DNA from 2 places in the Pediococcus parvulus genome. Region 1 is predicted to be linked to the other one. Evidence: predicted binding sites of a transcription regulator. Region 1 holds the regulator's gene; the other holds the start of a gene.
What was found. The regulator HrcA, encoded in region 1, represses chaperone genes, less so after heat shock. The targets are predictions, from matches to a motif close to TTAGCACTCNNNNNNNNNGAGTGCTAA.
Positions count from the first base shown of each region.

Region 1 (15,693 bases):
TGATGCTGCTAAGTACATTTCCAATGCGTTGAACCCGGCTGAAGTTGTCGATGTCTTGTTTGACGAAGAAAATGAACGGACCTGCATGGTGATTGTTCCAGATTATCAACTTTCATTAGCAATTGGTAAACGCGGACAAAATGCCCGTTTGGCTGCTAAGTTGACTGGTTATAAGATTGATATAAAATCAGAAACTGATGCCAAAGATTTAATGGAAGAACCTGAAGAGGACGACGTCACAGAATCAGATTCAGAAAGTGAAGATAATCAATAATAGTTGATTAGGAGGCTCGATAACTATGAAGAAAAGAAAAATTCCGTTACGTAAAGATATTGTAACGGGTGAGATGTTCCCCAAAAGGGAATTAGTTCGAGTTGTTAAAAATAAACAAGATGAAGTTTCTTTAGACCCAACTGGGAAAAAGCCAGGTCGTGGAGCTTACATTGGGTTAGATGTGAAAATTGCCAAAAAGGCAAAAGATGAGAGAACTTTTGATAAAACATTTAAGATTAAGGTTGCTGATGAGTTTTACGATGAACTTATTGCTTATGTAGATCATCAACAAGCTCGAAAGGAACTTTTCAAAGATGAATGATAAAGATCGGTTTTCCAATTTGCTCGGACTGGCACGAAGAGCGGGAAAATTGATTTCTGGGGAACAACAAGTGTTACAATCAATTCGAAGCCAAAAAGCTAAATTGATTGTCGTTAGCACAGATTTAGGTGCAGCGACCCAGAAAAAAATCTCTGATAAATGCACAACTTATCAAATCCCATTATTAGCTTTTATGACTCGTGAAACATTAAGCCAGGCTATTGGCCAGTCAAGGTCAGCTGTTGCAATTGAAGATCAGGGATTTGCAAAAGCTTTATTGAAATTAAATATTGAAGAAGGAGCGTGAAGATATGGGGAAAAAACGCATATATGAATTAGCTAAGGAAATTAATGTATCTAGTAAGGATATTATTGCCAAAGCTAAAGCGTCTGGTTTTGATGTTAAAAACCACATGTCTACCCTTGGAGAGAATGAAGAACGCCAAATTCGACAATCATTCGCTACAAAAAATAACCAAAAATCTGAAACACCAAAGAAGAAGCCAACTATGTATCGGTCAGCAAAAACTGGTAAAACAGTCGTTGAACGTGCATCTGGCCACAAACAGGAGACTAGTGTGCAACATAAAACTACTCAGACATCACAAAGACCTCAAGAAACAAAATCTGTAAATAATAACCATAAGACGACTGAACAAACACACAATCGTCCGGCTAGTCAAACAGGTTCTAATCGCCCGCAACACCAAAATCAGAGTGCTAATAACGGCTCACATAGCCAAAATCGCTCTAGTCAACAAAATCAATCGCGGACTAACTCAAGAAATAATCAAAATAGTACTCAGAATCGTAATTCACAACAACGGTCCACGCAGAGCAATTCTTCAAATGCGGGGAATCGTTCATCAAATAATAATAATCGATCAAATACAAACAACCGGTCAAATACAAACAACCGGTCAAATAGTAATTCGCAGGGTTCTTCAACTTCAAGAGATAGTCGTCGTGGAAATTCACAGGGGAATCGCAATTCAAGTTTTGGCCGTAATAATAACCGGTATAATAACCGTGGTCGATACAATAAGAAGAGTAAGAAGAATGGTCGTTTACGTCAAGTAGATAACAAACCAGCACCAACAAGAAAAAATAAGCCATTACCAGAAGTTTTTGAATACAACGATGGAACGAACGTAGCCGAAATTGCTAAAAAAATTCATCGTGAGCCAGCAGAAATCATCAAGAAGTTATTTATGCTTGGCGTGATGGTTAATCAAAATCAAACCCTTGATAAGGATACGATTGAAATTTTAGCCGCAGATTACGGAATCAAGGCTGAGAAAAAAGAAGTTGTTAATGTTTCTGATATTGACAAGATGTTTGAAGAAGAAGCTGAAAATACTGACCACCTTGAAAGCCGTCCTCCCGTTGTTACAATTATGGGACACGTTGATCATGGTAAGACAACTTTGCTGGATAAGTTACGTCATAGTCATATTACTGCTGGTGAAGCTGGCGGGATTACTCAGGCTATTGGTGCCTATCAGTTGAAGCATGATGGTAAGTTGATTACCTTCTTGGATACACCAGGACATGCTGCATTCACTGAAATGCGTGCTCGTGGTGCTGATATCACAGATATTACCATTTTAGTCGTGGCAGCCGATGATGGTGTTATGCCACAAACTATTGAAGCTATCAATCATGCGAAGGCTGCCAATGTACCCATTATTGTCGCTGTTAACAAAATTGATAAACCTGGTGCTAATCCAAAACACGTTATGGAACAGTTGACTGAATATGGATTGGTTTCTGAAGACTGGGGTGGTGATACGATTTTCGTTGAAATTTCGGCTAAATTTGGTAAGAATTTGGACGAATTACTAGACATGATCTTACTTCAAGCCGAAGTTATGGAATTGAAAGCAAATCCAGAACAAAATGGAGCTGGCTCTGTAATTGAAGCCAGTCTTGATCCTGGTAAGGGTTCAATCGCAACTGTTTTAGTTCAGCAAGGAACTATGCGTGTTGGTGATCCAATTGTGGTTGGTAGTACCTTTGGTCGCGTTCGAACAATGACAAATGAATTAGGCCGTCGTGTAAAAGAAGCTACGCCATCAACCCCAGTTGAAATTACAGGTTTGAATGATGTCCCTGAAGCTGGTGACCGTTTTGTGATCTTTGATGATGAAAAATCGGCTCGTGCAGCTGGTGAAGAACGTGCCAAAGAATCATTGATGGAAGAACGCCGTGCAAATAATCATGTCACTTTGGATAACTTGTTTGATTCTCTTAAAGAAGGAGAAATGAAGGAAGTTGACCTTATCATTAAGGCTGATGTTCAGGGTTCGGTTGAAGCTCTGTCTGGCAGTCTAAAGAAGATCGATGTCAAAGGCGTCCGGGTAAACATTATTCATACCGCTGTTGGTGCAATTAATGAAAGTGATGTGGCGTTAGCTGAAGCCAGCAATGCCATTATCATTGGTTTCAATGTTCGTCCAACTAATCAGGCTAAGCAGTTGGCGGATTCTTCAAATGTGGATATCCGTTTACATCGAGTTATCTACAACGCAATTGACGAAGTAGAATCCGCTATGAAAGGGATGCTTGAACCAACTTACAAGGAAGTCATTACTGGGCAAGTTGAAGTTCGTCAGATCTATAAAGTTTCCCATGTTGGAACTGTTGTTGGTGGTTATGTGACGGAGGGCTATATTCAAAAGGATAGTGGTGTTCGTTTAATCCGGGACAGTGTTGTAATTTACGAAGGGAAATTAGCCAGCTTGAAACGATTTAAAGATGATGCTAAACAAGTCAAACAAGGCTTTGAATTAGGTCTTACAATTGATGGCTATAATGATATTAAAGTTGATGATGTCATCGAAGCCTATATCATGAAAGAGGTTCCTGTAGAATAGGAGGATCCACATGGCAAGATTATATCGAGCTGATCGTCTTGGTCAGGAAATAGAGAAAGAAATTAGTGATATTATTCGTAAACGTGTTCGTGATCCACGCGTGCAGGGTATCACCATCACTGGTGTTAATGTGACTGGTGATCTTCAGCAAGCAACTGTTTACTATAGTATTTTGTCAGATAAGGCTTCCGATGGTGAAAGAGTTGCCACCGGTTTGCAAAAAGCTAAAGGCCTGATTCGCAGCGAATTGGGTTCTCGTCTGTCAATTTATAAAACTCCTGAATTAATTTTTGAACGTGATGCCTCAGTTCAATATGGCGATCGTATTGATAAGTTGATCAATAAACTTAATTCAGAAGATTAATCGATTTCGTTTATAAATACGCAAAAGAATGGTCTGGAATTTAATGGCCATTCTTTTTTTGATGCCAAAATTCAAAGGAAACGGCGAAGCTATGCTATAATTTAAAGCAGTAAAAAATGGAGGTCGTTTTATATGGATGGCATAATTCCTTTGTATAAACCGCGGGGCATGACAAGTTTTGATTGTGTCGCCAAAATTCGCGGTATTCTTCATCAAAAAAAAGTTGGCCATAGTGGTACATTAGATCCTAATGTAGACGGGGTTTTGCCAATCTGTGTGGGAAAAGCCACTAAAGTCGTAAACTACCTAATGGCATCAGGTAAGGTTTACGAAGGGGCTGTAACTTTTGGTTTTTCTACAACTACTGAAGATTTAGATGGTGAAGTTATCAAGAAACGAATTCTTAGTCAGGCTTTTTCTGATACTGAAATTGATATGGCTATGCTTCGGTTAACTGGTGAGATTACTCAAATACCACCAATTTATTCTGCAATTAAAGTTAATGGCAAGAAGTTATATGAATATGCACGCCAGGGTATTGAAGTTGAACGACCAAAACGTCAAATAACAGTTCATACGTTTGAACGACAAGCCCGGTCCGTTTTCGATAAGATCAATGGTACCCAAACTGTTAATTTCAAAGTTGTGTGCAGTAAAGGGACTTACGTTCGGACGCTGGCGGTGGATCTGGGTGAGATTTTAGGTGTGCCGGCAGTTATGTCAAAATTAACTAGGCTAAGTAGTGGCGGGTTTAAATTAGATGAAACGGTGACTTTTGCTCAGTTGGAGTCGGCTGTTGAAACTAATACGATCGATACTTTGATTCGGCCCCTTGATCATGCGTTAAAAAATTATCCGCATTTTGAACTGAATGCCGATCTTTGGCGGAGAGTTCAAAACGGTGCTATTTTACAGAGAAGTAATTTTGATCAGCCGAAAAATGCAGCCCCTGTATTGGCATTGACTTTTCACGATCGGGTCCAAGCACTATACCAATATGATGAAAAACGGGTAGCTTATCGGCCGATGACCATGTTATTAACCAACTAACTAAGAGAGTTTTGAGAACGTGATATTTAGAATTATTGGGAGGATTTTATGAGAATTATTTATTTACATCATCCATATGAGACTCAAGAAATTCCTCATGGAGATGTTGTTTTGGCAATGGGATTTTTTGGTGGCGTTCATCTTGGCCATCAGGCAGTTATCAAGTGTGCTCGCAAGGAAGCCGATCAAAGAAAATTACCGCTTGCAGCAATGACTTTTGACCACCACCCGTCTGTTGTTTTTCCGAAACCAGGTCTAAATGGTTTACATTATTTGACCTCAGTTAAACGAAAAGCTGAGTTAATGACTAGTTTGGGTGTTGATTTTTTATATGTGGTCAGTTTCACATCCACTTTTGCGCATTTAACTCCTCAAGAATTTGTGGATCAATATATGGTTAATCTGCATGCAAAAGCAATCGTTGCAGGTTTTGACTATACTTACGGGCCACGTGAAATTGCGGATATGACTCATTTACCAAGTTATGCCAAAGATCGTTTTGATATCGTGACAGTAAACGAATTTTTATTAGACGGTCAAAAAGTTAGTTCAACCAAAATTCGTGATGATTTAAAGAAAAGTGATGTGGATCATGCCAACAAGTTCTTAGGATATGTTTACCAAACTAATGGATTAGTAGTTCATGGTGAAGCTCGGGGACGAACACTTGGATTTCCTACGGCAAATGTATTGTCAGATCCATGGGTACGAATTCCGGGGATTGGAATTTATGCTGTTCGAATCAAAATTGGCACAAAATGGTGGCCAGCGATGGCTTCTGTTGGCCGTAATGTCACGTTTGGAGAAAATCGTCCGATCACGTTAGAAATCAATATTTTTGATTTTGATCAGGAAATATATGGTGAAGTAGTTTCCGTAGAATGGTATCACTATGTGCGTGGTGAAATAAAGTTTGCGAATGCTGACAAATTAATTGAACAATTAAAGGCCGATGAAAAAAACATCCGGCAATATTTTGCGAATTTAAATAATGGAAAATCAAATTAATGTAGATGCATTTTTCAGTTAATACCTTGCCATTGAAATCTGATTTAAATCAGAACGTAAAGTATCAAAAAATGCTGTAGCACCTTGGACGAAATCTCTTAATACAAGCAAAAAGCTAGGCTTTTAAAAAAAGAATAGTACAAATATCAAAAAATGTTTGACTAATGTTGACATTTGAAAGAACATTTGTTATCTTTAATAGTGTCTTAGCACTCCAATGTGCTAAGTGCTAAAAGAGGTGATGGTTTTGCTGACAGATAGGGAGTTATTGATTTTACAAGCAATCGTTCAGATCTATACGAGTGATGGTCAGCCAGTAGGTTCAAAAGCTTTAGTTAGCCAATTACCGATGCATGTGAGTTCGGCAACAATTCGTAATGAGATGGCGACGCTGGAAGAAATTGGGTTGCTTAAGAAAACTCACTCTTCGTCCGGTCGAATTCCTTCGATCCAAGGCTATCGCTATTATGTTGACCATTTGTTGAAACCTGATAAAGTTCAATCGAGTGATTTGCGACAGATACGTTCTTCGTTTAATCATCAGTTTCAAGAAATTGATGATATCGTTGCCGAATCGGCGGATATGCTTTCTAAGTTAACTAGCTACACTGCCTTTACAGTAAAGCCTGAATTGAAAGATGCAAAGCTTGAAGGGTTCAGATTGGTTCCATTAGGAAATCATCGTGTTATGGCTATTTTGGTAACTGACAATGGTGACGTTCAGAATAGAACTTTTAAGGTGCCTTCAAACGTTGATCCTGAAGCTTTAGAAGCAGTTATTCGGATCATTAATGATGAATTAGTTGGTTTAACGTTGTCAGAAGTTTTCAAAAGATTAGCAACGGATATTCCGAATCAAATCGGAAAGTACATTGAAACGCCAGAGGGTTTCTTGGATGTTTTCGAAGATGTTTTGAAAAAATCAGCAACTGAACGATTCTTTGTTGGTGGGCAGCTAAATTTACTGGATTTTTCCAAGCAGCATGATTTGGGTGCAATTCGATCTTTATATCGTTTGATGAACCATTCGACGGATCTTGCCAGCGTTTTGGGTTCGCCAGATCAAAATATTAAGGTTCAAATCGGTAATGAAATTACTAATAATCTGTTAAAAAATTATAGTTTGATTACAGCAACTTACGATGTTGATCAACATGGTAAAGGTGTTATTGCAGTTTTGGGACCAACGAGTATGCCATATTCCAAAATGATTGGGTTGGTTGGTGCGTTCCGAACAGAGCTAGCAAGAAGATTGATAGATTATTACCACGATATTGATGATAGTTGAGAGGTGTGAACGTAGTGGCAGAAGACAAGAAGACTGAAAAGATCGATGAAACGGTCGAAAAACAAACAAAAGAAACAAAAAAAACTAAAGTTAAACCTGATAAAAAAGTAAAGGGCGAAAAAAAGTCCAAGAAACAATCAAAAACGGCTACCCAGATTGAAGAGTTAAAAAAACAAATTACCGAATTGAATGGTAAAGTTGATGCTATAACTGATCAATACATTCGTGCTAAGGCTGAAACGGCCAATATTCAAAAACGAAATGAAAAAGAGCAGGCAAACTTGGTTAAGTATGACGGTCAACACTTAGCCAAAGACATTTTACCAGTGATTGATAATCTTGAGCGTGCTTTGGCGATTGAGGTGTCTGACGAAAATGGAAAGCAACTGAAAAAGGGTATTCAGATGGTTTTTGATCACATGAATAAGGCCTTAAAAGACAATCATGTAACTGAGATTGAAGCAGTTGGTCAACCATTTGATCCACACATTCATCAAGCCGTTCAAACGGTGGCTGTTGAAGAAGGCGGCAAAGCTGATCAAGTAGTGAGTGTCCTGCAAAAGGGATACATGCTAAAAGATCGTGTTTTACGGCCTGCAATGGTTGTTGTGTCACAATAAATTAAAAAGAGGGATAATAAAATGGCAAGCAATAAAATTATTGGTATTGATTTAGGAACAACAAATTCCGCGGTTGCAGTCCTCGAAGGAGACAAACCAAAGATTATTACTAACCCAGAAGGTAGTCGAACAACACCTTCAGTGGTTTCATTTAAAAATGGCGAAACTCAGGTTGGAGAAGTAGCTAAACGACAAGCAATTACTAACCCGGATACAATCGTTTCCATCAAACGTCATATTGGTGAAAAGGGTTATACAGTTAGTGCTGGTGGCAAGTCTTATACACCACAAGAGATTTCAGCAATGATTTTGGAATATCTGAAACATTATGCTGAAGATTATCTTGGTGATACTGTTGAAAAAGCAGTTATCACTGTACCAGCTTATTTTGATGATTCACAACGACAAGCAACTAAAGATGCGGGTAAAATTGCCGGTTTAGACGTTGAACGAATTATCAATGAACCTACGGCATCTGCTTTAGCATATGGACTCGACAAGCAAGATAAAGATGAAAAAGTCTTAGTTTATGATCTTGGTGGTGGTACTTTTGATGTTTCTATCCTTGAATTAGGGGATGGTGTTTTCCAAGTACTTTCTACAAATGGTGATACACATCTTGGTGGTGACGATTTTGATCAAAAGATCATTGATTGGTTAGTTGATGACTTTAAGAAAGAAAACGGTGTTGACCTTTCTCAAGACAAGATGGCTTTACAACGTTTGAAGGATGCTGCTGAAAAGGCTAAGAAGGACCTTTCTGGTGTAACTGAAGCTCAAATCAGTTTACCATTTATCTCAGCTGGAGCTAATGGTCCCTTACATTTGGAAAAAACTTTGACGCGTGCTCAATTTGATCAAATGACTTCTGACTTAATTGCTCGAACAAAGACCCCTGTTGATAATGCCTTACGTGACGCTGATCTTTCTGCAAGTGATCTTGATGAAATCATCCTTAATGGTGGTTCTACTCGTATTCCTGCAGTTCAAGAAGCTGTTAAAAACTGGACTGGAAAGGAACCTAACCATTCAATCAACCCTGATGAAGCGGTTGCCATTGGCGCTGCCGTTCAAGGTGGTGTCCTAACTGGTGACGTTAAAGATGTTGTTTTACTTGATGTCACACCACTTTCTTTAGGTATTGAAACTATGGGTGGTGTATTCACTAAGTTGATCGATCGTAATACAACCATTCCAACTAGCAAATCACAAGTGTTCTCTACTGCTGCCGATAGTCAACCAGCCGTTGATATTCATGTGTTACAAGGTGAACGTCCAATGGCTGCTGATGACAAGACGCTTGGAAGATTCCAATTGACGGATATTCCACCGGCACCACGTGGTGTTCCCCAAATCGAAGTTAAATTCGATATTGATAAAAACGGGATTGTTAATGTTTCGGCAACTGACAAGGGCACTGGTAAAAATCAAAAGATTACTATCAAGAGTTCTTCAGGTCTTTCTGACGAGGAAATTGATCGAATGATGAAAGAAGCTAAAGAAAACGAAGCTGCTGATGAGAAACGTAAAGAAGAAGTTGATCTTAAGAACGAAGTAGAACAATTAATCTTTACAACTGACAAGACTTTGAAAGAGCTTAAAGGCAAAGTATCTGAGGATGAGATCAAGAAGGCAAAAGATGCTGAAGATGCTTTGAAGAAGGCTCAAAAAGATAATAATGTTGAGGATATGAAGACCAAGAAGGACGACTTGAATAAGATTGTTCAAGACCTTTCGGTAAAATTATATCAACAAGCACAACAACAGGAACAAGCTAAGGGTGATCAAAAAGATGGTTCAGCTTCATCTGATAAGAAAGATGATAAAGGAACTGTCGATGGTGACTTTGAAGAAGTAGATCCTGACAAAGACAAAAAATAAGTGATTGAATTGCTTGATTGTTAATAAAAAGTCAAAGTCATATCGACTTTGGCTTTTTATTACATTTGGTCTATGATATTCTAAGTTTATCGATAAAAATGGAGGATCATAATGGCGGAGAATAAAGATTACTATGAAACCTTAGGGGTATCCAAAGATGCATCTGCCGATGAAATTAAAAAGGCATACCGAAAATTATCAAAAAAGTATCATCCTGATTTGAATAAGGCTCCTGGAGCTGAACAGAAATTCAAAGAAGTAAATGAAGCTTATGAAGTTTTAAGCGACGATCAAAAACGAGCTCGTTATGATCAGTATGGTTCAGCTGATGCAAATGCTGGATTTGGTGGTAACGGTGGTTTTAATTCTGCTGATTTTGGCGGATTTGGTGGCAGTGGCGGCGGGTTCGATGACATTTTTAGCCAGTTTTTTGGTGGCGGTGGTCGAGGTCGTAGTGCACAGCCAAATCAACCTCAACAAGGTGAAGATCTACAGTATCAAATGGACCTTACTTTTGAAGAGGGTGTGTTTGGCAAAAAAACTACAATTAAGTATAATCGAGAAGCACTTTGTAAGACATGTGATGGCTCTGGTGCAAAACCTGGAACTTCACCAGTTACTTGTGCAAAATGTCATGGTGCCGGTTATATTCAAGTAACTCAAAATACACCTTTAGGTCGGATGGTTTCACAACAAGTTTGTGACGTTTGTCATGGAACTGGTAAAGAAATCAAAGAAAAATGTCCAACTTGCCAAGGAACTGGTCATGTAAATGAACGTCATGAAGTCAAAGTGACAGTTCCTGCAGGCGTTGAAGATGGTCAACAAATGCGATTACAAGGTCAGGGTGAAGCAGGTACAAACCGTGGTGGCTATGGTGATCTGTTCATTATCTTCCGTGTAGCACCAAGTAAAGTGTTCAAGCGTGAAGGTGCTGAAATCTATCTGGATAAACGAATTAGTTTTGTCCAGGCAGCTTTGGGTGACGAAATCCAAGTTAAAACGGTTCATGGTGATGTTAAGATGAAAGTACCGGCTGGAACTCAAACCGGGACGACCTTCCGTTTGCGCGGAAAAGGTGCCCCTCGTTTAAGAGGTAACGGTAATGGTGATCAGCAGGTTACGGTCATTGTTGAAACACCAAAGAATATGAATGCAGAACAAAGAGAAGCTATGCGAGCATTCGCTAAAGCTGGCGGCGAAAAGGTTTCTGGTTCAGGTAAGAATGGATTTTTTGATAAATTTAAGTAGTATCTTAAACACGAACAAGATGGTGAACTTTGACAAGCAAATTAATTTTCTTAATGACGCTTGTCTGCCATTTAGTTTCGTGTTTTTACTTTTTGGCAAACAGGTTTGAAAATGAAATAATTGAGATTGGCTTCAAACGTTGCTATAATAGGATGAATGAAGTTATATGAAAGTGGGATTTAAAATGCCTGAATACAAAGATTTGAAGGATCACCAGCAACATATTCGAAACTTTTCGATTGTTGCCCACATTGATCATGGGAAATCCACTCTGGCAGACAGAATCCTGGAATTGACGGATACAGTTGCAAAACGTGATATGCAAGATCAATTACTCGATTCAATGGATTTGGAGCGTGAACGAGGAATTACAATTAAATTAAATGCGGTCGAATTGCATTACAAAGCCAAAGATGGGGAAACATACATTTTTCATTTAATTGATACTCCTGGTCATGTTGATTTTTCCTACGAAGTTTCACGAAGTTTGGCAGCTTGTGAAGGTGCCATTTTAGTTGTTGACGCTGCTCAAGGTGTGGAAGCACAAACTTTAGCCAACGTCTATTTAGCCTTGGATGATGATTTGGAAATTGTTCCGGTTATCAATAAAATTGATTTGCCATCGGCTGATCCAGAACGGGTTCGAACTGAAATTGAAGATGTCATTGGATTAGATGCGTCTGATGCTGTTCTTGCGAGTGCCAAGAAAGGTATCGGTATTTCAGAATTATTGGAACAAATTGTGGACAAAGTACCGGCCCCTGAAGGTGAATTAGATGGTCCTCTGAAGGCCTTAATTTTTGATTCGAAGTACGATGACTACCGTGGGGTTGTGTTGAGTATTCGTTTGTTTGAAGGTATGGTGAAACCTGGTGACCATATTCGCTTAATGAATAGTGGTAGCGAGTACGAAGTGACGGAAGTAGGGGTGAACTCACCCAAACCGATCAAACGCAATTATTTGATGGCCGGTGATGTTGGTTATTTAACGGCTAGTATCAAAGATATTAAAGATACCCGTGTTGGTGACACAGTGACAGGAGTGAAACAACCGGCTAAGGAAGCTTTACATGGTTACCGGGAAATGAACCCGATGGTCTATGCCGGCTTGTATCCAACCGATAATGCGAAGTTTAACGAATTACGGGAAGCTCTTGAAAAATTACAATTAAATGATGCAGCGTTGGAGTTTGAGCCTGAATCGTCACAAGCCTTAGGATTTGGTTTCCGTTGTGGTTTTTTAGGTCTCCTGCACATGGACGTTGTTCAGGAGCGTTTAGAACGTGAATTTAACTTAGATCTTATTACGACGGCGCCATCTGTTACCTATCATGTAGAATTAACAGATGGTAGTGAACTGGTCGTTGAAAATCCTTCTGAGATGCCTGATGCGTCAAGTATTAAAGATGTGAAGGAACCGTTTGTCAAAGCGTCAATAATGGTGCCTAACGACTATGTAGGTCCAGTAATGGAATTATGCCAACATCGTCGAGGGGTGTTCGACACCATGGATTATTTGGACACCTACCGGGTAAACGTGGTGTACTACCTGCCACTATCTGAAATTATTTTTGACTTTTTTGATAAGTTAAAGTCAGGGACACATGGCTATGCTTCGTTGGATTACGAATTGGAAGATTATCGGCCAAGTGATTTGGTAAAAATCGATATTCTCTTGAACAGTAAAAAGGTTGATGCGTTGAGTTTTATTGCTCATCGTGATTTTGCCCAACAGCGCGCAATTGAAATTACTGGTCGGTTGAAGAAAATTATTCCACGTCAAAACTTTGAGATTCCAATTCAGGCTGCCATTGGTGTAAAAATTATTTCACGAACGAATATAAAGGCATATCGAAAAGATGTCACATCTAAAATTCATACAGGTGATCCTGATCGGCGTGCTAAACTTTTGGACAAACAGAAACGCGGGAAAAAACGCATGAAAGCTGTAGGGACTGTGGAAATTCCGCAAGAAGCTTTCATGGCCGTTTTGAAGACAGATACCGAACAAAATGATAATAATTAAAAGATAAATAGTGAGTGGTCATTAAGTATAATTCATTAAATTCACTTACAACGGGTATTAAATAAGTTCATCAAATTGGTTTACTTTTTTTGAAGAATAGCTTAATATAATGATTAACTAGAATTGAGTCAAGGGGCTTTAAGCAAATTTTTTGGAGGTGTTATTTATTTTAAAGCGAACGAAACAGTTCATGAACTCCAATAAATATAAGTATGAAAAACATTATATCAGACCATTAATGACTCCTGAAAGTGTTTATGTTTTTAAGTTTGGAAAAGAAGATTTGAATAATCGCTTGATTATCAAGTATTCCCATACCTGGACAGGACGAATTAAGATTAACGAAATTGATTTGCGCCTGCATAAACAGCAGCATCCTCGAATCTTTAAACGTGAATCTGATCTAATTAAGTATTTGAAGCAGCACGTGAACCAAAAGACAAAAGGTCGATTGAAGACTAATAAAATCGAACCTGACGAGAAAAAAGAATCAAAGTAAGCAAAACAAACGAGTGATGGCAGACGTTGCCAGTCATTCGTTTTTTTGTGGAGCAGGATTATTGTCCAATTTAGTTGACGTTCGATAAATTAAAGAGTATCTTAGCTGTAATGAAACCTTTAAAGATGTCCTGTGAGACTTCGAAGGTAGTCTAGAATAAATTAAGTCTAACTATTATTCTGAACCCCTTTGAGTCGAACAACTCAAAGGGGTTTTAATATATTAGGAGGATTTTAAATGGCGAAAACAAATGAGTTTCACAATGATGATGTCGTTTTGGATATTCATGATCGACCAACATTAGGACACTGGATTGGTTTATCAATTCAACATATGTTTGCAATGTTTGGCTCAACTGTTCTAGTTCCTATTTTGGTGGGCTTGAATCCTGGGATTGCGCTTTTTAGTTCTGGTGTCGGCACCCTAATATACATACTTATTACAAAGGGTAAGATTCCAGCTTATATGGGTTCAAGTTTTTCATTTATTGTCCCAATGGTTGCTTTAATGAAAACAACGGGATATCCCGGTATTGCACAAGGAACGGTGGCTGTCGGGTTAGTATACTTGATTGTTGCCTTAATCGTAAGTTTTGTAGGTTCTGAATGGATCAACAAAATTTTGCCACCCATTGTTGTCGGCCCGATCGTAATGGTGATTGGCTTATCATTAGCCGGAACGGCTGCGACTGACGCTACCATGCGCACACTTACTTCTGGTTCAACCACTTACGATTGGCGATATTTCGCGGTTGCGATGATTACACTATTAGTTACGATTGGATTTAACATGTACCTGAAAGGATTTATTAGTTTAATTCCAATTCTTTTGGGAATTGTTGTAGGCTACGTGGTTGCTGTTTTGTTCGGGATTGTAGACTTCAGCGGTGTTATGGCAGCTTCTTGGTTTTCATTACCAAAATTTCAAGTCCCATTCTTAACTTATCGTTTTCATTTTTATTGGGGCGCGGTTTTGAGTTTGGCGCCGATTGCGTTTGTGACAATGACTGAACATACTGGACATATTATGGTCCTCAACAAACTGACTAAACGGAACTTCTTTGAAGATCCTGGATTAAACCATACTTTGGCTGGTGACGGGACCGCATCTCTTATTGCTGGATTTGTTGGTGGCCCACCTGTTACAAGTTATGGTGAAAATATTGGTGTTTTGGCAATCACCAAAGTCCACAGTGTTTATGTTTTGGCTGGTGCCGGAATGTTTGCAATTATATTTAGTTTTATTGGTAAACTGAGTGCCCTAATTCAAAGCATTCCTTCACCTGTAATTGGCGGAATAAGTTTTCTTTTGTTCGGAACAATTGCTTCCAATGGACTACGGGTATTAATTGATGAGAAAGTAGATTTCAATATTAAACGTAACCTCATGATTGCTTCAGCTATCTTGGTTATTGGGATTGGAAATGCTTATCTGCAGTTGGGACAGTATCAGTTTTCAGGTTTAGCCGTTGCAACAGTTTTAGGAATTGTACTAAATTTGGTCTTACCACAAAAGGCTGCTAGTGAAAAAGAATTTGATGATCGAAAAGCTAAATAATGATGCTTTAATTCAAATTTAAAACTAAAGAGTTTGGTCCTTTACTAGGATTAAATTCTTTTTTGCTTTCTATGAAGTTAAAGCTGTAAAATACAAGTAGCATAAATTAATCGTATAGATTGGTGAGTTTTAGATGACAACAAGTTTTGAACAGGTTCAACATTTTCTCCTTAGCGGAAACACAGCAGATATTGCTAAGAAATTATTAGGCAAAAAAATTTGTTTTGAAACCGAGCTTGGGATGTTGAGTGCCTACATTGTTGAAGATGAGGCATATATCGGTCCTAAAGATCAAGCAGCGCACGCTTTTCAAGGACACCGGACACCTAAAAATGAACCACTTTATCATGAAGCTGGTACCATTTATATTTACCAAATGAGAACGCAATTGCTCTTGAATTTGATTACTAAAAAAGTTGACGATCCTCAGGGTGTTTTAATTCGTGCCGTACAACCTGCGGAGGGATTATCTCAATTTCGTAAGAATCGAAAAGTGCAACAGCCATTTGAACTCACCAGTGGACCTGGAAAATTAATGCAAGCCTTTGGCATCCCTAAGTCTTTAAAGGGGACTCGTTTGAATGAGGGTTCCTTAAGCTTAGATCTTGAAGACTTTAAAACGGCGACGCATATTATTAAGAGTGGCCGGATTGGGGTTCCAAATAAAGGTGTTTGGA
Region 1 covers NZ_OZ061292.1:1,092,338-1,108,030, forward strand. The annotation lists gene nusA (transcription termination factor NusA) at 1-274, shown strand, start outside; gene AB3217_RS05325 (RNase P modulator RnpM) at 300-596, shown strand; gene AB3217_RS05330 (ribosomal L7Ae/L30e/S12e/Gadd45 family protein) at 589-903, shown strand; gene infB (translation initiation factor IF-2) at 908-3,472, shown strand; gene rbfA (30S ribosome-binding factor RbfA) at 3,483-3,836, shown strand; gene truB (tRNA pseudouridine(55) synthase TruB) at 3,969-4,886, shown strand; gene ribF (riboflavin biosynthesis protein RibF) at 4,935-5,894, shown strand; gene hrcA (heat-inducible transcriptional repressor HrcA) at 6,142-7,182, shown strand; gene grpE (nucleotide exchange factor GrpE) at 7,197-7,802, shown strand; gene dnaK (molecular chaperone DnaK) at 7,824-9,683, shown strand; gene dnaJ (molecular chaperone DnaJ) at 9,795-10,934, shown strand; gene lepA (translation elongation factor 4) at 11,119-12,960, shown strand; gene AB3217_RS05380 (hypothetical protein) at 13,127-13,459, shown strand; gene AB3217_RS05385 (uracil-xanthine permease family protein) at 13,697-15,016, shown strand; gene AB3217_RS05390 (DNA-3-methyladenine glycosylase) at 15,150-15,693, shown strand, end outside.

Region 2 (15,693 bases), 300 kb from region 1:
GGCGGGATACAATGGTATTAAAGAATAGCGATGATGAGTTTATTGGTTGTAACGACCATACGCTTGTGATTGAAGATGATGGGAGACGATGGGTAACTCGCGAGCCAGCCATAGTTTATTTTCATAAAGATTATTGGTTTAACGTGGTGACCATGATTCGCAGAAACGGCGTATCAAACTATTGCAATTTGGCTTCTCCATATGTATTGGATGAAGAAGCACTTAAATATGTTGATTACGATTTAGATGTAAAAGTCTATCCGAATGGGGATCGAAAGCTATTAGATGTTGATGAATACGAACGGTTTAGCCGGAAGTGGCACTATCCAAAAGATACAGACCAAATTGTGCGTTCGAGCGTCATTACACTGACCGATTGGATTGATCAGGGGATTGGACCGTTTTCAAACGAATTTATTAATATCTGGTACCATCGTTATCTAGAACTTGTTCAACGGAATAACCGGCGTTAATTTTGATCGTAAGAGAAATTGAACCAATTAATTTGATTTCAGGTCTACCTATATAAATATGACTGGCAATGTTTGAAAAGTTCAAATGTTGTCAGTTTGTTTTTATAAAACAAAAAATTGCCACTTTTTTAAATTTACTGTTCTTGTAATGCAAAGGTTATGAAAAATGATGTCTTAATAGGCTATAATAGAAACGTTATGGAATGGAAAACAAGTTTATGTAATGACTAGTTTTCACAGAGAGAAAAAGGAGCCATGCTATGTTTGATAAGATTAGGCGATCCCCCTTGATGTTTTGGACCTTGGAGTTGCTGATCGTAGCGACTTTAATTTATGTTTGTACCAAAATTAATTTTTTGTTTGCGCCGATTGGAACTTTCATTTCAACCGTGTTTGTGCCAATCCTTTTGTCCGGATTTTTGTTTTATTTACTTAATCCGTTAGTTAAATTGATTCAAAAAATTAAGTACAAAAAGTTTCGTATTAGCCATACCTGGTCCGTGGTGATTGTGTTTGTTCTGTTGCTGGGAATTATTGGGTATGCATTGGGATGGATGATTCCAAGATTGGCCAATCAGATTGCGCAGTTGATTGAAAGTTTACCAAGTATTGCCAGCAATTTACAAAAGGCCTCACAGCATTTCTTGGAACATTCCGATTGGATTAAAAACGTAGACTTAGATCCCTACATTAAGAAAATGAATAGTTCAATTGGAACCTATGCAGAGTCAATCTTAAGCACAATGACGAGTAGCATTGGCACGTTAATCGCCACGATTACAAGTGTCACAGTTGTGATCATTACGGTGCCGGTAATGCTATTTTACATGTTAAAAGACGGCTGGAAGTTAATGCCCTCCATCAAACGAATGTTACCAGCAAAAAATGCAGATACGATTGTGGAATTGTTTGATAAAATGAGTGCCACGTTATCCTCATACATTGGTGGACAGGTTTTGGAATGCTTGTTTGTGGGGACGTTTACCGCAATTGGTTATATGATAATTGGTCAGCCTTATGCGTTGTTATTAGGTGTCGTAGCTGGGATTGCAAACATTGTGCCCTATGTTGGTCCGTATATTGGAATTTTTCCAGCGTTGCTAGTTGCTCTGACGGATTCCACGATGCAAGTTGTTTGGGTGGTTATCGTCGTTTTGATTGTGCAACAAGTGGATGGTAATTTGATTTATCCCAATATTATTGGTCGGAGTTTGCAAGTACATCCACTAACCATTATTATTCTGTTGTTGGCGGCTGGAAAAATTGCGGGAATTCCTGGAATGATCTTGGCAATTCCTGCCTATGCTGTTGTCAAAGTATTAGTTGAATTTATTTATCATATTTGGATCTTAAATAATCAAGATTAGTTTAAGTTAGTTTTGATTAACTAGGATAACGCTAATTTACTGGAATACGGCGGCTTGTTTGTGGTAATATTGGTGAGTATTTAATATTATATTCTTAGGAGAATGAACATTGAAAAATGTAATTACTTATGGCACTTTTGATTTAATTCATAAGGGACATATTCGTTTACTTAAACGTGCAAAGGCATTGGGCGACCACTTAACCGTGTGTGTCTCAACGGATGAGTTTAATGCTTTAAAAGGAAAAAAGGCTTATACCAGTTACGAAGATCGCAAGTACATTTTGGAAGCTATCCGTTATGTGGATGAAGTTATTCCAGAAAAGGGTTGGGATCAAAAAATCAAAGATGTCCAAGAAAGACACATTGACACTTTTGTGATGGGCGATGATTGGAAAGGTAAGTTTGACTTCCTGAAAGATTATTGTGAAGTGGTTTATTTACCACGAACAGAAGGTATTTCAACGACTAAAATCAAACGTGATCTTGGTCTAGCAAGCGACAATAAAAAGTAAAAGTAAACAAAAACTGGGGGTAATCCCTCAGTTTTTTCTTATATATGATATTAAATTAAATTTTTTTAATGATTAGATTGGTAAGAGGATTGATGATGAAAAAAGCCTTAGTTCTGGTTTCGGATGCTGTTTCGATAAAGAATCCGTACCTGATAAAAACGATTAAAAAATTAGTGAATAATCAAATTCGGGTGACAGTTTTGGTCATGATTTTGGACTATCATTTGGCAGCCAAAGTCACTTTTAAATTGACCAAGGCTGTTGCAAGGGAAAATTCTGAAGCAAAAATTATCAATTGGTTTGATTTATTACATGAACAAAAGGGGATTGCTGTCAGCTTGCAAACGCTAGATACAATTCACTCTGGTGAACCGGAAAAACGGACTTTTGAACTTCCTGAACATGAAAAGATCGAAAGGTATTTTGATAAACATGACCTCATCATGGAACGGATTTTTAGACAAGACAGATTGGCGCTTCTTAAAAGCTTTGCGGATGGTACGTTACAAACGCAATACTATTATGATGACCAACAAAGAGTTCGAGAAGTTGTCCATTTTCAAGATGGACAGCCAACAATTTATGAAGTTTTGAATAACACTAACCAACAACTTTACCAATTCATTGTCAAACAGCCACGGCTTAGAAATTATAGAGTGGCAAGTGATAGTGAATTTGCGGCGCGTTGCGCGATTGTGGAATCAGATTTGTCTAAGGGCACGCCACGGAATACCGTACGCATTGAAATCTCAAATTCTCAATTTAGTGTCCATGACTATGTGACTTGGCGTCCTTATAAAAATGTATTTGAATTTTATGCAGGGCAATTACGTCAGCTAATTGATAATGATCAGACAACCGGGATTTTTATAGATTTAGAATTGGTTGAATCCATGAGTCCTTATTTGGGCACCTTAAAAACTTTTAATTATTGAGAAAGGGGGCAGCATTAATGCGCGCAATTTTGTCCGATGTGCAGACTAGGTCTCAAGAACAAGAATACGAAATTGAATTAATCGGGTTAACACAGCAAGTTAAAAACTTGCGGCTATTTTTTATTGAGCAGGAATCCTTAGAAAGCTTCATGATCAGCCATGTCAGAATTGACAGAAATATGCTGCAGTTTCAGCTACCTTCTGGGCAATTGACAGGTAGTTTTCCGGGACAGAATCGGTTCACTTGGGAAATGTATTTACAGTGGCAAGAAGGCGATCATTTTGAAACGGTTCAGGTTGAAAATGAGTTTGTGGACAATAAATGGTTGGACATTAACTTGTTTCAAAAGTTTCAGACAGATTTTGCTGGTTACGTGAATATCGAAGTTTATCGCAAAACTAATGATGATCTGTTTGAGTTGCAAAATGTGCAACACGTGCCTGATGGGATCATGCTTTTTGGCACTAAACAGATTAATGTGCAGAGTTTACAAAACATTGTAGTTACAGTTAAAAATAAAAATGATGAGACAGATATGCTGCGGATTACTGAAAATTTAAGTCAGTATCCAGACCTATTTCAGTTTAAAATTTCATTTGCCCAATTGACGATTGCTAATGAATATGAGCTGGCAATTACTTATGATTTTAACGATAAATATTTTCATCAACGCCTTGGTGTCGCGAGTCAATTTAATCCTGATAGTGATTTTATTCAAAATGTAAATGGCAATGTTGTTGAGTTGGATTTGGCATATGATAGTAGGCTGACTTTGGTCTTGCCAATTGAAAAGCCATCAATGCAACAACTGGTTAAACGGATCGCAGGAAAAGCACAGCTAACTTTAGGCTTAGCGGGCGTTTTTCTCGGTAAAATAAGGTTGCATCTGATTAAACAATTATTTAAGTGGAGCCGAATACCATATCAACGGCCAACAGTTGTGTTTGAAAGCTTTGGTGGCCGCCAGGTTTCTGATAGTCCACTTGCCATTTATCGCGTTTTTAAGCAGTTCTATCCAGGTTATAATTTGGTGTGGTCGATTTATCCGGAACTCAAAAGCTTTTGTCGAGATCACGGGATGCACTATGTTGTCCGTGATAGTGTAAAATGGGTATCAGTGATGCGTCGTGCGCAAAGTTGGGTTAGTAATGCCCGTTATCCATCATGGGTAAAAAAATCTAAATTCACCTTTTATCTGCAGACGTGGCATGGGACACCATTGAAAAAATTAGGTCTGGATATTAAACAGGTGACGATGCCTGGAACGGATACTGTGTCTTATCATCGGAACTTCACTCGAGAAGCAAATCGATGGGATGCATTGATTAGTCCCAATGATTATTCAACCAATATTTTTCGATCAGCATTTGGCTATAAGAATCAAGTTTTAAAAATCGGTTATCCGCGTAATGATGAGTTAATTAACACGACGGCGGCACAAATCAAGGACTTGAAAGAAAAAATGGGAATTCCAGCCGATAAGAAGGTCGTTTTGTACGCACCAACTTATCGAGATAATGCGTTTATCACGACTGGGAAATACACATTTAAATTACCATTTAGTTTGAAGAAATTCCAAGAAAAGTACGGGAAAGATACGATTTTGATTTTGCGGATGCACTATTTGATCGCGAATCAAATCGACGTCTCAGAATTTCAAGATTGTGTTTTAAATCTTTCTGATTATCCTAATATCAGTGATTTGTATTTAGTTTCTGATTTATTGATCACTGATTACTCCTCAGTTTTCTTTGATTTTGCATACTTAAAACGGCCAATCTTGTTTTATCCGTATGACTATGAGATGTACAAAAATGAATTGCGAGGTTTCTATTTGGATTATGAACATGAGCTTCCGGGCGAAATTGTCCATTCGGAAGCAGACATGTTTACCGAGATAGGAAAAATATTGCAAAACGGGGATATGACCAATAATGTCCGTTTCCAGCAATTCTACGACCGTTTTTGTGCAATTGATAGTGGAGACTCATCGCGAAAAGTAGTAGATTATATTGTAAACGCAATTAAGAAGTAGGAAGGTAGTTATGAACGAAACAAAAATAGATCAAGCAGTCGCAAAACGGCGAACGTTTGCCATTATTTCTCATCCGGATGCTGGTAAAACAACGATTACGGAACAATTATTGCTTTTTGGAGGAGTTGTTCGTGAAGCTGGAACCGTTAAAGCCCGAAAATCTGGTAATTATGCAAAGTCAGATTGGATGGAAATTGAAAAGAAACGTGGAATCTCAGTAACTAGTTCGGTTATGCAGTTTGATTACCAAGGAAAACGAATCAATATTCTGGATACGCCAGGACATGAGGATTTTTCTGAAGATACGTATCGAACTTTAATGGCCGTGGATTCCGCTGTCATGGTTATTGATTCTGCAAAGGGAATTGAGCCCCAAACCAAGAAGTTGTTCCAAATTTGTAAAATGAGGGGGATTCCCATTTTTACATTTATGAATAAACTGGATCGAGATGGCCGTGAGCCTTTAGATTTGGTTAATGAATTAGAAGAAGTGTTGGGAATTGATGCTTATCCAATGAACTGGCCAATTGGCATGGGTAAAGGATTACAAGGATTGTATGATCGCTATAACCAGCGAGTGGTTTTATATCGTAAAGATGCACAGGGTAATCAGTATTTGCCACTGGATGCGGAAGGTAAACTCTCAGACAAATATCCACTGACTGAAGATAGTGCTTATCAAGATGCTGAAGGCGATATGGAGCTACTTAGTGAAGCCGGCAATTCATTTGATGAGGCCAAAATTTTATCCGGAGATTTAACGCCTGTTTTCTTTGGTTCGGCGTTAGCTAATTTTGGGGTTAAAACTTTTTTGGACAGTTATTTGAAGTACGCGCCAGCTCCCGCAGCTCATGTGGATCAAGCTGAAGAAAAAATCGAACCAGATGATCCCGAGTTTTCAGGTTTCATTTTTAAAATTCAAGCCAACATGAACCCCAATCACCGGGATCGAATTGCTTTTGTCAGAATTTGTTCAGGGGAATTTGATCGGGGGATGGATGTGACCTTACATCGAACTGGAAAGGTGATTCGTCTTTCAAATTCAACCCAGTTTATGGCTGATGCACGGCATACAGTTGAAAAGGCGGTTGCTGGCGATATTGTCGGGCTATACGATACTGGAAATTTCCAAATTGGTGATACCATTTATTCAGGGAAACATGACGTGCAGTTTGAAAAATTACCACAATTTACACCAGAACTATTTGTGCATGTTGCTGCAAAAAATGTAATGAAGCAAAAATCTTTCCATAAAGGGATTCAACAGCTGGTTCAAGAAGGGGCTGTTCAGCTCTACACAAATTATAATACGGGTGATTATATTTTGGGTGCGGTTGGTCAACTTCAGTTTGAAGTTTTCCAATTCCGGATGTTAAACGAATACCATTCAGAAGTTGTTATGGAACCAATGGGCAAGAAAATTGCTCGCTGGATCGATCCGGAACAACTGGACGAGCGGATGTCTTCTTCACGGAATCTTTTGGTAAAGGACCGTATGGATCAGCCATTGTTCTTATTTGAAAATGAATTTGCAGAACGTTGGTTTAAAGGTAAGTATCCAAAAATTAAGTTAACCGCTAAGCTGTAATTTAAGTTGTTTTATAAGGGCAAATCCAATTTATAACTTGGAATTTGCCCTTTTTTGCGATTCGTTTTTGGTAATTGAAATTTAAAGTTATCTAAAAATCTCTTAAAATACATGGTAAAGGTCTATTAAAAATACCGTTTTTCAGTTATACTTATTTAGTTTATGAACGGCTTTAAAGTTCAAATATCACTGTTGATGTGTAATGGAGGTTCAACTATGGGTCAAGCGTGGCATAAGATCCGTCGGGGATTAAATACTCGGTTTGGATTTTTCTTGTTCGCCGTTATTCTATTTTGTATAAAATCCTATATGGCCTACCAAATGAAATTCAGTTTAGGTGTTCAAGGGCATATGCAAGAACTAATTTTGGCGATTTCGCCAATTGCGACGGCTTTGTTTCTTTTTGGGATTGGTTTATATTTTCGGGGACGCTGGGCTTATTGGTGGATGATTTTAATGGACGCTATCTTATCCACGTGGTTGTTCGCAAATATTTTGTATTACCGAGAATTCTCAGACTTTATTACGTTCAATTTAATCAAGGGATCCGGATCGACATCTGATAACCTTGGTAAAAGTTTAATGGGCATCATGCGTGGAACCGATTTTTTGGTTTTTGTGGATGTGATTTTCCTAATTTTGTTATTACTCGTGCGGTTTATCAAAATTGATACGACCCGGTTCAAATTTCGTTATGCCTTGGCCACCACCGTTTTATCAATTGGTGTGTTTGGCGTAAATTTGGGCATGGCCTATAGTAATCGTTCAGGGTTGTTAACCAGAACATTCGATAATAACTATATTGTGAAGTATCTAGGTTTACAGACATATACGGCGTATGATGCGATCAAAACGTACCAGAACAGTGAACAAAAGTCGAAGGCCTCAGATGATCAACTAAAACCGATTGAGAAGTTCTTGAAAAAACATCATGTATCTTCAAACATCCAGTACAAGGGTGTGGCAAAGGGAAAAAATGTTTTTGTCATCCATCTAGAAAGTTTGCAACAATTTGTTATTGATAAGAAATGGGATGGCCAAGAAATTACGCCTAACTTGAACAAACTGTATCATGAAAAAGATACGTTGAGTTTTGATAACTTCTTTAATCAGGTTGGCCAAGGGAAAACGGCCGATGCTGAAATGATGCTTGAAAACTCTTTGTTTGGGTTGGCAGAGGGTTCCGCCATGGTTATGGATGGAACTAGCAATACTTTTCAAAGTATGCCGGCTATTTTAGATCAAAATGGCTATTCGACCGCTTCGTTCCATGGGGACGTGCCGAGTTTCTGGAACCGAGATAATGCTTATAAATCATTTGGTTATCAATATTTCTTTAGTAAAGAGTATTACAAGATCAAACCAGGATATGTCAGTGGTTACGGTATGAAAGATAAGATTTTCTTGAAGGATGCCATGAAGTACGTGGAACAACTTCCGCAACCGTTCTATGCAAAATTAATTACCGTTTCAAACCATTATCCATATTTGATTTCTAAAAAAGATGTATCAATTAAAGAATGGGATACTGGGGATCCAACGGTCGATCCGTATGTTCAGACTGCGCATTATTTGGACCAATCAATTGGTGAATTGATCAGCTATTTGAAGAAGTCTGGTTTAATGAAGACCAGTATGCTGGTCTTGTATGGTGATCATTATGGAATCTCAAACAACCACAAAGCAGCCATTGCTAAAATTCTTGGTTTAAAACAAATCGATAACTACAATTTGGCCATGTTCCAAAAGGTACCGTTCATGATTCATATGACCGGACTGAAGGGCGGTATTAACCATACTTATGGGGGCGAAATTGATGTGATGCCAACGTTAACAAATCTTTTGGGAATTAAAGACCCAGGGGCCATTCAATTTGGGCAAGATTTGTTGTCGAAGGATCGCAATCAAATTGTTGCCTTCCGTGATGGGGACTTTGTTTCACCGAAGTATACTAAGTATGGCAATGACTTGTACTTTACAAAGACGGGACAACAAATCACCGATAAAACTGCAACTGAAAAGAAAGAAGTTGCCAAGATTCAAACTTATGTCAATAAAGAATTATCCTTATCTGATTCGGTTATCAATGGTGATTTACTCCGATTCTCTAAGCATTCTTGGTTTAAGACGGTTGATAAAACTAAGTATAATTACAAGAAATCAGCTGGTCTTAAGGAATTGAGTAAAGCACAGGAAAAAGAGCCAACAAGTTTACTGAAGAAAAATAAAGGTAAATCAACCTTAGATCTTTATAAAACAGATGCACCAGAACTGGAGTCTGAAGATTCAAGTAGCAGTAGCTCTTCATCTTCATCTTCATCAGCATCATCCTCTTCTTCATCTAAATAACGTTATGTATAAGAAACTCATGGTTAAACGATTAATTTCGTTCAACCATGAGTTTTTTGTAAATTAAGCTTTTTTGGTAGATGCAGCCTTGGTGTCAGCCACATTTTCAACGGTTAGTTCAATGTTGCCATCAGCAATCTTAGCTACAAGATTTTTTGCATCTGGATGGTCCAAATAATAATCAGCAATTCGATCTTCAATCTGTTCTTGAATTACTCGACGAAGTGGACGAGCACCCATCTTTGGATTGTAACCTAACTCAACTAATTTCTCTTCAACTGGTTCTGTCACATGCACATGTAAGCCTTGAACAGCTAACATCTGATTGACATTGCCAATCATTAAGTCAACAATTTTCATTAAGTTTTCCTTGGTGAGTGAATTAAATTCAACAATATCGTCAAAACGATTCAAGAATTCAGGTTTGAAGTAATTACCTAACTTATCCAAAACTGAGTGGGTTGTGCCTTTTGCTGCAGCACCAAAGCCAACGTCAGCTTCAACGTCACCGGTTCCGGCGTTAGAGGTCATGATAATAATTGTATCCTTGAAACTAACAGTCCGGCCTTGAGAATCCGTCAAACGACCATCATCTAGAATTTGAAGGAACATATGCATGACATCTGGATGAGCCTTTTCAATTTCATCAAGCAAGATCAAACTATATGGGTGACGACGAACTTGCTCAGTCAACTGACCGGCTTCTTCATAACCAACATAGCCAGGAGGCGAACCGATCAATTTAGAAATTGAATGTGGCTCCATGTATTCACTCATATCAAAACGAATCATTGAATCCTCTGAACCAAATAGTTCGTTTGCTAATTGCTTAGCTAATTCAGTTTTACCAACCCCAGTGGGGCCAACAAAGAGGAAGGAACCAATTGGTCGGCCAGTACCATTCAAACCGATTCGGTTTCGACGAATGGCGCGAGCAATTTTTTCAACGGCTTCATTTTGACCAATAACCTTAGCACGTAAATCTTCACCAAGATTTTGTAGTTGTTCCTGTTCACGTTTTTGTAACTCGCCAACCGGAATATCCGTTTTTTCTTCGATGATCTGTTCCATATCTTTATCAGTCACTGTTGGAATTTCACTCTGGTTAGTTGCGCCAGACTTAGTTTTTTCTAGTTTATTAACTTGGTCACGATAATAAGCGGCCTTTTCATAATCTTCGGCCTTTAAGGCGTCTTGTTTGTATTTTTCAGCATTGTCAATCTTTTGCTGAATGGTAGTTGGATCTACGGTATTAATCGTGAGGTTCTTTTTAGATCCCGCTTCATCAAGCAAGTCGATTGCCTTATCTGGTAGGAAGCGATCTTGAATATAGCGCTTAGAAAGCTTTGCTGCAGCCTTGATCGCGTCATCTGTGTAATGTACATGGTGGTAATCTTCGTATTTCTTTTGAATTCCCTGTAAGATACGAATTGATTCTTCCACACTAGGTTCGTCAACCTGAACTGGTTGAAGGCGACGTGCTAAAGCAGCATCTTTTTCAATATCCCGGTACTCATTTAAAGTAGTGGCACCAACGAGTTGAAAATCACCTCGTGCCAATGCTGGCTTCAAAACGTTACCAGCATCCATACCACCTTCAGCATTCCCAGCACCAACAATTTCGTGAATTTCATCAATAAAGACGATCATGTCTTTATTATTTTCAACTTCTTTCATAAGTTGTTGCATGCGTTGCTCAAATTGACCACGAATTCCAGTACCTTGTACTAATGAAACGACATCCAAACGGACAATTTGTTTGTTGATTAATTTTTGAGGGACGTCACCAGCGACAATTCGTTCAGCTAAACCTTCCACAACGGCTGTTTTACCAACGCCGGCTTCACCAATTAAAACGGGATTATTTTTAGTACGGCGATTTAAAATTTCAATAACCCTTGAAATTTCTGAATCACGCCCAATCACGGGGTCAATTTTTCCCTTTTTAGCCAGCTCAGTTAAATTCAGACCATATTGATCTAACAAACCACCTTTGCCATTACGTTGGTTACCACCGTTATTACCGGTAGGACCGCTTGGTTGAGTGGGGGGAACTTGCTGGTTTAATCCTTGTGGGTTTTCAACATTTCCGTTTTGCATTGCGCGGAAAATGTCATCTAAATTCCCAAATCCAAATGGGTCTTGTGCCATGTTTGCGGCACCTCCATTTCCTAAGTTATTTCCTTCTTGTTGTTTTAGAAGTTGATAGCAATTTTGACAAAGATTAATCTGCATCCGTTGTCCATTGACATTGGTATACAAATGAATTGTTGCTTCGTTCTTATGACAATTTTGACATAACATTTTGCTGACTCCTTTCAAAGAATCAAGGTCAAAAATGTTTGACCAACTTTGACCATGACCATATTATAACGCGCCAAAAAAATTGTGCAAGCAATTTGTATCGAAAAATAACTATCTTCGAATCTACTTGTAAGGCGTTTTTGTAGGTTCAAAAACTAGTTTAGCACTTTGACATATAGAGTGCCAATATTTGAACTTTGTATCGTTTTCAGCTAAACTGAGTTTACTTTATAAAGGCAGGTGATCAAATGGCACGAGATTTTTCGAATTTATTGGAACAGCTCAGACAAGGAACAATTAAAGAATTAACGGTTGAACCAGATGAATTTTCAGAATTTCAACCTATCTATATGAAGTATGATCAGCGAAAACGCGTAATTGGATCGGCTCAACGAAATGGGAAAGTAGTTTATCACTTTGAAACTCATGAAAACGGTGAACATTAATTTCACTTTTATTCGTGAAAGGGCTTGTAAAAATTTCGAGAAATTGCTATCATCAATGGGAAAGGCTGATTAATTGTTAGTAAGATGAATGCTATGTTCGTTTTATAACTTAAAAAGAAAGCCCTTACTAAACTTATATTTTTAAAGGAGATCGATTTATAATGGAAACACGAGACTTTCATATTATTGCAGAAACAGGTATTCACGCACGTCCAGCTACTTTATTAGTACAGGCAGCAAGCAAATTTAACGCTGATGTTAAGTTAACTTACAAAGACAAATCAGTTAACTTGAAGTCTATCATGGGTGTTATGTCATTAGGTGTTGGTCAAAACGCTGATGTGACCGTATCTGCTGATGGCGATGACGAAAAAGAAGCTATTGAAGCTCTTGCAGATACAATGAAAAAGGAAGGACTTTCTGACTAATGGCAAAACAATTGAAGGGAATTGCTGCCAGTGATGGCGTTGCAATTGCGAAAGCATATATGCTTGTCGACCCTGATCTGTCATTTGATAAGAAAACAATTGATAATCCAGATGCTGAGATTAAACGTCTTCAAGACGCTTTAGACGCATCTAAAGCAGAACTAGAGTTAATTAAGAGTAAAGCTGCTAAAAGCCTTGGTGAAGAAGAAGCCGAAGTTTTTGAGGCCCACATTACGATTCTCTCAGATCCAGAATTGATTGGTAATATTGAAGACAAGATCAAGAATGACAGCGTTAATGCTGAACAAGCATTAAAAGATGTCACTGATGGTTTTATTGAAACTTTTGAAGCAATGACTGATAATCAGTACATGCAAGAACGTGCCGGAGACATTCGTGACGTGACAAAGCGTGTCTTGAGTCATTTATTAGGGGTTGAATTACCTAACCCAGCTTTGATTGATTCAGAAGTTGTAGTCGTCACTCATGATTTAACACCAAGTGATACTGCTCAGTTGGATCGTAAGTTTGTTAAGGGATTCATTACAGATATTGGTGGCCGAACATCACATTCTGCAATTATGTCCCGTACTTTGGAAATTCCAGCTATTGTTGGAAGTGAAAAAGCAACAACAGATATTAAAGCTGGCGATACCGTTGTGATTGATGGGATGCATGGACTGGCACTCGTTAACCCAGATGCTGATGAAGTTGCAAAATATCAAAAAATGCAAAAAGACTTTTTGGCTCAAAAAGCTGAATGGGAAAAACTTCGTGATGAAAAGACATCGTCGAGGGATGGCGTTCATTTTGATTTAGCAGCTAATATTGGTACCCCTGATGACATCAAAGGTGTTATTGATAATGGTGCTGAAGCTGTTGGCTTGTTCCGTTCTGAGTTTTTGTACATGGATTCAAGCGAACTACCAACTGAAGACGACCAGTTTGAAGCTTACAAACAAGTTGTTTCAGGAATGAACGGCAAACAAGTTGTTATTCGGACCATGGATATTGGTGGAGACAAGCAATTGCCATACTTACCGCTTCCGGACGAAATGAACCCATTCTTGGGTTATCGTGCTATCCGAATTAGCTTGGATCGGACAGATTTGTTCCGAACACAATTACGAGCTTTGTTGCGAGCATCTGCTTACGGTAAACTTGCAATCATGTTCCCAATGATTGCAACTGTTGCTGAATTTAAGAAAGCTAAAGCCATTTTTGAAGATGAAAAGCAAAAGATGGTTAAGGCTGGAACTAAGATCGGTGATAACATCCAAGTTGGTATGATGATGGAAATCCCTGCTGCTGCTATGATTGCTGACAAGTTAGCTAAATATGTTGACTTCTTCAGTATTGGTACAAACGATTTGATTCAATACTCATTTGCTGCAGATCGTGGTAATGAAAAAGTTTCATATTTGTATCAACCATATAATCCATCCCTATTGCGTCTTATTAAAAACACAATTGATGCTTCTCACAAAGAGGGCAAGTGGACTGGTATGTGTGGTGAAATGGCCGGCGACCAAACTGCTGTTCCAATTTTAATGGGACTTGGTTTGGACGAATTCTCAATGAGTGCAACTTCAGTTTTGAAGACTCGTTCATTGATGAAACGCTTGGACACCAAAGAAATGAAGAAATTAGCCGATAAGGCCGTTACTGAAGCAGAAACTAACGACGATGTCATCAAACTCGTTAACGATGCAATTAAGTAACAAAATTTAGTTTTAGATAAGTCTCTGGGGATCTTTAAATTCTTGGAGATTTTTTTGTTATACTAAAAATGATTAACAAAAATGGAGTTGAAAGTATGAAGTTTGAAACGAGCGATCTAGTGACGTTGGATTATTCAGATGAGGGAACAGGGCAGCCCGTAGTTTTTTTGACGGGATTTGGTGGCTCAAAGGAAATCTGGCATCAACAAAAAAAGTTGTTATTGCAGCGTGGTCTTCGAGTTGTGAGGCTAGATTTTCGAAATCAAGGTTTGTCGCAGCATGTTAATTGGGGATTACGTATTTCTAGATTAGCAGCAGACGTTCATGAATTGTGTGTGTTGTTGAAATTGACCGACTTCATCTTGGTTGGAAATTCAATGGGTGGGGCAACGATTTATGCTTATCTTTCTTTGTTTGGTCCTGTGAACGTGCACAAAATTGTCATAGTTGATCAGCCGCCGAAAATGATTAATGAAAGTGATTGGCAGTTTGGGTTTAAAAATTTAACTTGGCAAAATTTCAAAGATCGTTTGAAGCAACCTTTAGGTCCGTCAACTTTCAAACATATTGATGATGACACATTTGCATTAGTCAAGAAAGTGACGGAGAGTTATCCGTTTGACTCAAAGCTTGATTATCCGTTGTTACTAAATCATGCTGTTCAGGATTGGCGGGATGTGATTAAAAGAATGTCAATTCCGATGCTTTTAGTTGTTGGACAGCAGAGTCCTTACTTTGATTATCATTTTAGTGATGAGATTCAAAAGATGAATGGTACAATCAAAACGGCAATGGTTGAAAAAAGTGGTCATATTGTGATGGCTGAGCAATCAGAAAAATTTAATCAACTGTTATGGCAATTTATAGGTAATTAAGAGCTACAAGAGAGTTGTTTGCATAACGCGTATGAAACCAATATAATTAAACTTGATTAAGTTTATAGTTTTTTGGGGAGGATACTTGTGAATATAGGAATTTTTACAGATACATATTACCCACAGGTTAGTGGTGTCGCGACTTCGATTAAGACCTTGAGGGAGCAGCTCGAAAAACAGGGGCATCAAGTCTATATTTTTACAACGACAGATCCTAAAGTAGACAAAAATGTGTACGAAAGAAATATTTTTCGTTTTGCAAGTATTCCTTTCGTTTCTTTTACTGACCGAAGAATAGCTGTAAGTGGTTTGTTCAAGGCCTATCAAGTTGCAAAAGAATTAAATTTAGATATTGTTCATACACAGACTGAATTTTCACTAGGCTGGATTGGTAAGTTTGTAGCTAAAAATTTAAAAATTCCATGTGTGCATACGTATCACACAATGTATGAGGACTATTTACACTACGTGGCGAATGGGCATTTGTTACGCCCTTATCATGTTAAACAAGGTACGCGAGCTTTTTGTTATCATTTAACGGGAGTTATAGCGCCGAGCGAACGAGTGATAAAAACGTTAAACGGTTATGGTGTTAAAGCACCTATTCGTGTGATTCCGACAGGTGTTAATGTGAATCATTATGCCCAACATGAAGAA
Region 2 covers NZ_OZ061292.1:1,394,285-1,409,977, reverse strand. The annotation lists gene AB3217_RS06950 (DUF402 domain-containing protein) at 1-473, shown strand, start outside; gene AB3217_RS06945 (AI-2E family transporter) at 734-1,840, shown strand; gene tagD (glycerol-3-phosphate cytidylyltransferase) at 1,950-2,354, shown strand; gene AB3217_RS06935 (hypothetical protein) at 2,450-3,289, shown strand; gene AB3217_RS06930 (CDP-glycerol glycerophosphotransferase family protein) at 3,307-5,325, shown strand; gene AB3217_RS06925 (peptide chain release factor 3) at 5,336-6,913, shown strand; gene AB3217_RS06920 (LTA synthase family protein) at 7,130-9,262, shown strand; gene AB3217_RS06915 (ATP-dependent Clp protease ATP-binding subunit) at 9,326-11,566, opposite strand; gene AB3217_RS06910 (hypothetical protein) at 11,815-12,012, shown strand; gene AB3217_RS06905 (phosphocarrier protein HPr) at 12,174-12,440, shown strand; gene ptsP (phosphoenolpyruvate--protein phosphotransferase) at 12,440-14,161, shown strand; gene AB3217_RS06895 (alpha/beta fold hydrolase) at 14,257-15,036, shown strand; gene AB3217_RS06890 (glycosyltransferase family 4 protein) at 15,124-15,693, shown strand, end outside.
Region 2: the regulator HrcA is predicted to act here: its motif matches at 11,727-11,753, upstream of AB3217_RS06915 (ATP-dependent Clp protease ATP-binding subunit).